3 regions of the Cytobacillus sp. Bva_UNVM-123 genome follow, and region 3 is predicted to be linked to each of the others. Evidence: riboswitches for the same ligand, from Rfam matches in the RefSeq annotation. Region 3 holds a riboswitch; each other region holds the start of a gene.
The links. A riboswitch is a leader RNA that binds a small molecule or an ion and turns the genes downstream of it on or off. The one in region 3 is predicted to bind cyclic di-GMP.

Region 1: it holds a riboswitch for cyclic di-GMP, as region 3 does, so the genes downstream of both, KDN24_RS03070 (transglutaminase domain-containing protein) here and KDN24_RS21125 (hypothetical protein) in region 3, are expected to answer to the same signal.
Region 2: it holds a riboswitch for cyclic di-GMP, as region 3 does, so the genes downstream of both, KDN24_RS00920 (hypothetical protein) here and KDN24_RS21125 (hypothetical protein) in region 3, are expected to answer to the same signal.

The regions. Positions count from the first base shown of each region.
Region 1 covers NZ_CM177772.1:616,758-620,044, reverse strand. The annotation lists gene KDN24_RS03085 (CD3073 family putative ECF transporter S component) at 30-605, shown strand; gene KDN24_RS03080 (CD3072 family TudS-related putative desulfidase) at 595-1,059, shown strand; gene KDN24_RS03075 (YbaK/EbsC family protein) at 1,097-1,609, opposite strand; cyclic di-GMP riboswitch class I at 1,770-1,856, shown strand; gene KDN24_RS03070 (transglutaminase domain-containing protein) at 1,898-3,016, shown strand; gene KDN24_RS03065 (SpaA isopeptide-forming pilin-related protein) at 3,175-3,287, opposite strand, start outside.
Region 2 covers NZ_CM177772.1:168,283-171,569, forward strand. The annotation lists gene KDN24_RS00915 (acyltransferase family protein) at 1-564, shown strand, start outside; cyclic di-GMP riboswitch class I at 1,209-1,291, shown strand; gene KDN24_RS00920 (hypothetical protein) at 1,328-1,558, shown strand; gene KDN24_RS00925 (MerR family transcriptional regulator) at 1,813-2,604, shown strand; gene KDN24_RS00930 (ABC transporter ATP-binding protein) at 2,607-3,287, shown strand, end outside.
Region 3 covers NZ_CM177772.1:4,103,959-4,107,245, forward strand. The annotation lists gene KDN24_RS21120 (HAMP domain-containing protein) at 282-1,235, opposite strand; cyclic di-GMP riboswitch class I at 1,529-1,630, opposite strand; gene KDN24_RS21125 (hypothetical protein) at 1,645-2,010, opposite strand; cyclic di-GMP riboswitch class I at 2,114-2,215, opposite strand; gene KDN24_RS21130 (alpha/beta hydrolase) at 2,369-3,235, opposite strand.

The DNA of each region.
Region 1 (3,287 bases), 1.7 Mb from region 3:
GCAAATTGGATAAGGAGAGGAAATTTAGTATGAGTAATCGAAAAACGGTCATTTTAACTTATGGAGCGCTATGTATTACGATGAATGTCGTGCTTGGGACGGTTATTTCCGCTTTGAAAATCCCACTATTATTTCTTGATACGATCGGAACGGTTTTAATGGCTGTCTTGTTTGGTCCTTGGTGGGGGGCACTAACAGGCTTATTAACGAATGTTGTTTTAGGTATGACAACGAGCCCTACAGCTATTTTCTTTGGTTTAGTCAATGTCGCCATCGCAATTGTCGTTGGATTTATGGCAAGAAGATTTAATTTTTCTAAATGGTATATTGCACTCATAACAGGCTTAATTCTATCAATTGTTGCACCACTTATTGGAACACCCATTGCAGTTGCGCTCTTCGAGGGATTAAATGGAAGTGGCTTTGATGTAGTTGTCTTATGGCTAAGAGCATCTGGTGAAACTGTTTTTGCTTCTACTTTTATTTCTAGAATTACAGGGAATATTGTCGATAAAATTACTACTTGCTTACTTGTTATGTTTATCATTGTTAAGCTGCCAATTTTCCAAAAAGTATATAAAGGAAAACATCACCATGCTGCGTAATAAAAGAATCCTTCTTGTTTCCCATTGCATCATGAACCAAAACACTGTTATTGAAGGAGAGGCACGGAGCTTAGGAGCCATTTCATCAGCAGTCGATTGGATTCAAACTGAAGGCTTAGGAGTCCTTCAGCTGCCATGCCCTGAATTCACTTTTCTTGGACTTGATCGGCCACCCATGACATACGAAGAATATGATCATGAAAAATATCGTTTGCATTGCCGAAAAATTTTACAGCCCATTATCGAACAATTAATGGAATACAAAAGATGCGGATATGAAATAACAGGCATTCTTGGAATTCAAAGCAGCCCTTCCTGTGACATGACAAGAGGTGTTTTTATGGAAGAACTGAAGAAACTTCTACTGGAACAGCAAATTCCAATTGAAACTCAATGGTTTCTACCCGATCAACAAGAACCGATCTTTAATCATAAAGAACATTCAATCAAATAAAGGACAAGGGAGCAGATCCCTTGTCCCTATTTTAGTTTCATATTTCCTCACTTACAGCTGCTTTTCTCATCTGTTCTTCTTCCCAGCCTTTACAAACATCAATCCATTGCTTAGCGTATGAATATTCAAACACTTCATTGCATGTTAACTCGATAGCTGAATTTGCACTTCCACATGCAGGAAAAACCGTTTTAAAGCGCTGCAAAGATACATCTAAATAAACATCCAATTCATTGGCCAATCCAAATGGACAAACACCCCCAACTGCATGTCCCGTTTGCTCTAAAACCTCTTCTGGTGACAGCATCCGCGCCTTTAGATTAAACATTTGGCGAAACTTTTTATTATCAATTTTTGCATCGCCAGCTGCAACAACTAAGATCGCTTTGTCATCCTCACCCCGAAAGGATAAAGTTTTGGCAATCCGAGCTGGAATCACGCCGATGGCAATTGCCGCTAGTTCTACTGTCGCACTTGAAACATCAAACTCCATTATATCTTTATCTCGATTCCACTGTTTAAAATGCGTTTTCACATTCTCCAACGACATCCTCTTCATCCTTTCATTATCATTATTATTGAGATAATATCATTTCTTAATCATAATAGGCAAAATAAATTCTTTTGAAATCTAAATCCCTATTACATGAATTATTCGTCTAGGTCAAGAGTCCTGCCCCCCTTGTCCCAAAATTCTCAATATACTATAATAATAGTAACGGCAAACCAATTGAAAAATTGGGACGCAAAGCCACAGGTCTAAGGCAAAATATTGCTAGGATGGCTGGGTTACCGTATTAATTCTGCAAAGAATTATATCGTAAAGGAGAGATTCAATATGTTCAAGAAAGGTTTTTTTGTCGTTCCATTTTTATTTACACTTCTATTTACACTAAGCTCACATACTTCTGCAAAAGAGCTTGATCCTCATGAAGTAACTTATCAAAATCTCTTAGATGCTATTACTAGTTACAAAAGCACGGCTACTTTTCCCTCTCAATCTATTTCCTATAAGGATGTTGGTTCGATCATAAATGAAGTTCTTGCTGATCATCCTGAAATCTTTTATTTTCAGCATGACGGAACAAAAATCTATTCCGATGGCAAAATTGAACTGAAATATAAATATTCTACTAGTAAAATAAACGAAATGGTAAAAAATCAAGATGCTAAAATAAATAGTATTCTTAAAGATACGATAAAATCAGGTTTCTCTGATTTTGATAAAGTGAAAGCAATTCATGATTATATTATCTTGCATACTGCCTATGACTGGGAAAATTATAATCAAAACAAAGTGCCTGAAGCTTCGTATACTCCATATGGACTGTTAATGAATGGCATGGCTGTCTGTGAAGGCTATTCCAAAACAATGAAACTATTACTAGAAAAAGTCGGAATTGAAACCCACTATGTTACTGGCAAGGCCAAAGAAGGGGATCATGCATGGAATTTAGTCAAAGTGGATGGAAAATATTTCTATATTGATACTACTTGGGATGATCCCGTTCCGAATAGAGCTGGAGAGATAAGCTATCAATATTTTCTTGTTCCTGCTTCTGTTCTAAAAAAAGATCATACATGGAATGAGAAACTGTATCCTGAAGCAAAGAGCAATAAATACGCGTATTTTCAAGAATTCTTTTCAGTTAAAGAATTAAACTCGTATTACTACTACTCAAACAGCAAGGATCAAAATAAGCTATACCGAATGAAAAAAGATGGCAGCGGGAAAACAAAATTACTTAATGTGAGCTCACCATATTTTGTCGTTACGAATCAAGCTATTTATTTTAGTAACTATTCAAATGGAGGCTACTTATATCGCTCGAATATCGACGGTTCGAAGCAAAAGCAGCTCAATAAAATTCACTCTATCGATCTTTATATTGAAAACAATAAACTCAATTATACGAATAAAACTACAGGTGCAAAAGGTTCACTGAAAATATCTTAATCTACTAACTATATAAGTGAAACACAAAAGTGAGGCTGTCCGATAAGTGCCTGGCTCTCTCCTCACAACACAATATATAGAGTAGCTTTTACTACTTTTTATCTATATAAAGTGTTGGAGGTGCCAGGCTCTTTGTTTTCGGACAGCCTCACTCTTTTTTATGAAATGGCTTTTCTTCGTTTAAATATCATCCAAATTCCAATAAGAATGAATGTAAGCCCTGCTAATGGTAAAGCAGCATTTGCTTCTTCCCCTGTTTGCGGCAATACAT
Region 2 (3,287 bases), 1.3 Mb from region 3:
GTGACTTTTATTACAAGGATATGGTTTCCTATTGATCATTGGACAGCTTTTTTAGGATTTATTCAAACTGAATTTGCACATATACCACAGTATGTGAGTTTCTTTTGTTTAGGCATTATGGCTTATCATCGCAAATGGTTTTTAACTATGAGTGCGAGAGCAGGATACATCTGGCTTGTTATTGGAATATTAATAGTGACCATTTTGTATTTTGGAGGAAATACGATAGATCCTTTTCTTTTAAAGGGTGGACAAAACTTCGGTTCGTTGGCTCGATCATTAATTGAGACGTTACTGTGTATTTCACTTGTAATCGGTCTTCTAATATTATTTAGAGAGAAAGTTAACGGCGCTAATCGTTGGTCAAAGATGTTAGCAAACAATGTATTTGTTGTTTATTTCATCCATGTCCCAGTAGTTGTCTTTCTTCAATATACATTGAAGGACCTACCAATATCAGTCTGGACTAAATTTCTTATAACGGTATTTTTAGGAATCATTCTAAGCTTTTTGCTAAGTCATTTTGTATGGCGAAAGATTCCATACCTCAAAAAAATGATGTAAAAGGAAATAATTTTTAGATAAGTGAAAAAGCCAGCATTAATGCTGGCTTTTGTCTTAATAGGATAATGATGTGTCATAAAAATAATGGTTCTTGTTCAACGGGTGCTTTACTTTAATAAGCTCCATTATTAAAAGACTTTAAATGTACACATAGCAGTGGAATATATTAGCAAAATGTATTCAACTAACATCTATCTTGTTGGTTCAAATTGGTTCAAGTAATGTCAATTTCAATCCTTTACCATACATTTTTATCCATATAACAATTCCCAAAACGTAGATATAAATGGATTATGATGTATTCAATACACTTAGAATATATCTGTATATTTCTCAAAACGTTAATATATCAACGTATCAAGACTCTTTTCACTTATGTGGAAAGGGTCTTTTTTATGCTTAAAAAGAATTCTCGAATATTTAAATTACTGTTAATACGATTCATAATCTTTAGATTAGTAAATGAAATAAAGTATCTCCTACACAGCTTTTAAGAGTCTGTTTACCATTTTTAAAAATTTATCTTATTTTTTGGCGAAAAAGATAGAAAAATGTCAAAAGATATATTGTGAATTTTTAAATAATTTAGTAATATAGTTCTACTACCTTCTTTTATATCATTTATGGGTTTCCAAATTGCATTTTGTACGAAATGGCAAAGCCATTGAAAAATGGTGACGCAAAACTATAGGGGCTAAGTTATTTAATAAGCCAGCCAGTTACCGAATATAACTCTTACTGAATAGATAAGGGGGAATGTAGTTTGGAGATAGGTAAAGAGCGTAAAGATCGTTCTTTAGAATTAGTCAGTCGTGATATAAGAATTTTAAGAAATTTAATGTATCAAGCTAAAGAACGCTTAGGAAGAATGGATGATCCGCTTTTAATTCAAATTAGTCAATTTTTAGATTTAAAGCTAAATCTACAAAATGAATTAATGAAATCCCATAAACGAAGAGGAGGAATGGTCATATGCGTAAAAAGAAACAAATAAATAAAATAGTAAAAAATAACCTTAAAAAGCTTTCGAAGGAAAATGAACAATTACAATGGCAGAAATCAGTTGTTAGGGAGGAGTACGTGAATTCAAAGTAGGAGAATGATTCATTGAAAATGATAAGTATGAGTGGAAAATCTAATGTATAGATGAAGGTAGACAGTTGACTTGTTAAAAAGTGAACTGTTTTTTTTTTGCTATTGCTCGTGACGTTGCGTCATATATTATAGTAAAGATAAGGAGTTCTTTACATGGTGCAAACGGATTTATTAACTGTTGGAGAGCTGGCAAAGGTGATGGGCGTAACGGTTCGTACTTTACAATATTATGATAAGGAAGGGTTGTTAAAGCCCTCAGCTAAAAGTGAAGGGGGACGCCGTCTTTATTCAAATAAGGATTTAGTTAAACTACATCAAATCCTGTCATTAAAGTATTTAGGTTTTCCTTTAGATAAAATTAAAAATATGATGTTGTCTTTAGACACACCAGATGAGGTCGCTTTCGTATTAGAAAAGCAGTATATGGTTGTTGAAGAGCAAATTAAGAATTTACAAAAAGCACTTACGGCCATTGAGGCGTTGCGAAAAGAGGTTCTATTAATAGAAGAAGTGAATTTTAGCAAATATGCGGATATTATTTCCCTTTTGAAAATGGAGAACAAAAACTATTGGGTGTTGAAATTGTTTGATAATCAATTATCCAGTCATATACGAGATAGATTTGTAGACAATCAAGAATTAGGCGCTGAACTTTACAGAACTTATTTTACGATTCTTGAAGAGGCTGTTTTATTAAATAAGCAAAATGAGCCGGTTCAAAGTAGAAAAAGCATTGAGCTCGCGGGGAAATGGTGGGCGATGATTTCCGAATTTACGGGTGGAGATATGAGTTTACTGCCAAAGCTAATGTCTTTTAACGATAATAAAAAGGGATGGGATGAAGAAATAGCTGCTAAGCAAAAACAAGTCGACGATTACATAGGAAAAGCGCTTATGTGCTATTTTACCAAAAATGGAATTTCCATTCCCGAAATGGAGGGATAACATTGAATACTGTAATGAAAGTTGAAAATTTGCAAAAAAGCTATGAACGTCATTATGTGTTAAATGGGATATCCTTTTCGGTGGAAAAGGGTGAAATTTTTGCGTTGCTCGGCACAAATGGAGCGGGAAAGACGACTGCCCTTGAATGTTTAGAGGGAATCCGTAAGTATGATAATGGGACGATAACGATTCAAGGCAAGATAGGTGTTCAATTGCAATCTTCTTCATTACCACAAAATATGAAAGTAATGGAAGCGGTGAGGCTCTTTACGAAGTGGAATGGTGTTCAAGTTGATCTGAAATATCTTGAAAGACTTGGGGTAACTCAATTCAAGAAAAAGCGATATGGAGAGCTTTCAACGGGGCAAAAGCGACGTTTGCATCTTGCTTTAGCTATGATAGGGAATCCGGATATTGTTTTTTTGGATGAGCCGACTGCAGGATTAGATGTTGAAGGAAGGGTCTCGCTTCATGATGAGATTCGATTACTGAAAAGTCAAGGAAAAACAATTATTATGGCAAGCCATGACATGGCTGAGGTCGAGGAGCTTTGTAATAGAATTGCTATCCTCAAAGATGGTGAGATTGCTTTTATTGGAACGGCAAATGAACTGACGGAGCATATGCAAGGTGTTCAACGAATTCACTTTAGGTTTTCTGGCCCATTTGAAATGACTCACCTT
Region 3 (3,287 bases):
CTCCTTATAAAATTTCTTTTTTTAAATTAAACACTATTTATTAACAATCATTAACAATTCCTTAAAGCTTAAACTTAAGGACTAATTCATTTAAATTTTCTGCTTGTTTAGCTAGTTCTTCTGAGATTGCAGCGATATCTGCAATCGATTCATTCATTTGTTGCTATTCTTAGAAATCGTTGCTAGATTTGTCGAGACAATGTTGATTTTATTTGCGACGTCGGAGATCGCTGTACTAATATTGTTAAATGTTTCTTTCGTTGTTTTTATTTGATTTGTTCCTAATTCAACCTCATGATAGCCAACTTTAGTTGACTTCCTTCAACTGTCATTCCTAATACTTCATCAGAAGCGTGCTTTATTTGTTCTCCATTTGTATTGGCCTCTTCTACATTCGTTAAAAATGCCCTCATGATAGAAGCTAAATCACTTGCACTTGTTGCTTGTGTTTCTGTTCCAGTTGCCATTTCCTGCATAGTGACGGCAATTTGCTGTGTTCCTGCATTTACTTCGTTCGCGGATTGTGATAATTCCTCACTTTGTCCATTAATCACTTCAGAAACCATGTTAATTTCGCTTAATACATTGCGGACATTACTACTCATTTCATTCGTAGAAACAATAAGCTGGCCAATTTCATCATGTAGTAATGTATGTAACCGTTCACCGCTAAAATCTCCGCTGGCAATTAAGTTCATTCTTTCTTTAACCCTATTTAATGGATTTGTAATGATATTTGCTGTAATAATCGCGACAATAATGCTAATAATTATGACAACAGCAATTAGTCCGATTGCTACATACAATGTTGCTTGTCCACTATTCATAATATTTTGACCGATATCATTTATTTTCTCTCGGCTTTCTGTTGCTCGCTTCTCATAGCCAGTCATAATATCACGAACTTCTTGATTTTTGACCGCAAGATTTTGTCTAGCTAACACGTCATTTCCTTTGTCATACTCAGCAAACACTTTTGTGATAACGAATTCTTCCCAGTCAATCGTTCGTTTCTTAAGAAGTTCAAACTCTGGAGTATTCCCTAAGGATGTAATAATTTCTCCGTTTTCTTTTCCTACTTTGCTATATTCATTAAACCGTTCTTTATAGTCGCCGCCATATAAAACATAACCACGTGCTGTTGAAATTCTGTTAGCTACTGATTTAGCTAATTCTTCATTTGCAATTAATAGCTGTGTTTCCTGATCAACAATGACTTTCGTATTTTCATTCATTTTATCAACGAAATAATTTTTTGTTCATTTTATCTTTTTTTACTTCTCTTATTCTCTTCACACTTCTTTCTTTTTTCACATTTTCCCCGCCTTATCAAAGCATTTAAAAAAAGGTAAAAAAAATAGGCATTCTAAATATAATTAGAATTACCAATAGCTTCTTGTATAAATTCTCTGTTTGTGTTTTTAGTTTCAAAACGATATAAGTAATAAACTGAATGATTCAAAAGCTATGCTGCTTTAGCCATTCAAGCCTATAAATATTCCTAAACAGATTTTTTTATAAATAAACAATTGGTAACCAGGCGATCATAGCTTATAGAATTAATTACCTATTTTGCCTTAGACCCTTAGCTTTGCGTCCTATCTTTTCAAATAGTTTGCCTTTTTCAATCTTTTGATTTCACATTTATCTACCGATTGCACCCATACCCTCTAATAGTACCCTCGCATCTTGATTTAAGTAATCAACCGCATCTTTTCTTAATAACAATTTTGCCTTATCTTTGACGAGCATTTTTAAAGATCTCATATCAAATTTAGACGCATATGAATTGATTGCAATCAATATTGCCATATCCTGTCTTGTAATAGGATCTTGACCAGATTCCGTTCTTTCAACAATGAGTTTCAATAATTCTCTAGCATTACTTTTTAGTGATACTCGATGTTTCTTTAAAATTTCGAGATTATCCTCCATTAATTTTCTAGCCGTTATAAAATCTAACTGCTCAACGAAATTATTAATTTGATCAATTAAATCTTCTGGTTTCATGATTATTCACCCCTATTTTCGTGTATCTATCAATAAAAATTGACTATCCTAAAAAAATAGAATAGCCAACAGAATTTTTATGAAATATAAAAAAATCATATCAATTGGTAACCAGGCGATCATAGCTAATAGGATTAATTACCTATTTCACCTTAGACCCTTAGCTTTGCGTCCTATCTTTTCAAATAGTTTGCCTTTATCTTCATATTATTGTAGGTATTTAAAACTATTACTTTAGTAGTGTAATATACTGCATTTCATTTTTCAACAAATTTCTACATTTTTCTTTTTTACCCCTATAAAAAACCCGAATCCTGCCTATATAGGATTCGAGCTTTTATATTTATTCATTCTTCGGTTATACGTGTACTTGCAGAAAATCGATTACCTGTTTAAGTGCATCTTGAACAATTGGATTATGAAAATCATTTTCAAATACATGTTCACCATTAGGGATCGTAATTAATCTTGCCTCAATGCCTTCCTTGACTAAAGCTCCACGCATAAAAGCAGATTGTTCATATGGAACATCGACATCTTTTGTTCCGTGTAGTAATAACGTTGGTGGAAATTCTTTTGAAATATTATACATTGGGCTAAACTTGATAAGCTCCTCTTTTTCTGTCAAAGGATTAAATCCTGTTATTTCATGAATCCATTCGCCTGTCTGCCTAGCATATAAATAAAGGAGGAAACGCTCATGAACCGATCCTTCTGTCAGAATTCGATTAGAAATAAGGTTTTTAGCAATTTCCTTTGGCACACGGTGCTTTTGACAATAAAATTTATTTGGAGTTGTTGCCCAACTTGCACTTATATCCCCATATCCATAGAAGGAAACGATTGCACGAGGTTTATTTTGAAATGTTCCTGTACTAAGAGCTAAATAACCACCCGCAGAGCCTCCAATGACAGCAATTCTATTCGGATCAATACTAAATTGCTTCGGCCCTTCCGTTTCAATCCAGTGAAGTGCATCTTGGACATCTTCAAGAATATCTTTAAGTTTTGTTTCAGGAGCTAGTCGATAATCAATCGAAAATAATGCGAATCCACTATCATAATATAGCTTTTTTATATCCTCTTGAATGTCTTCTCTCGTTCCCCAAAGCAAACCACCCCCGTGGATATAAACGATAACAGGAGCATGTTCTTGATTTGCTTCATAAAAATCAGCCTTAATTTCAAAGCGTTCATCTTTTTTGAAAGTAACTGTAGTTTTCATAGTAGTATTCACATCCATTCAAATAAAATCAAGGGAATAATCTTTATTCTCT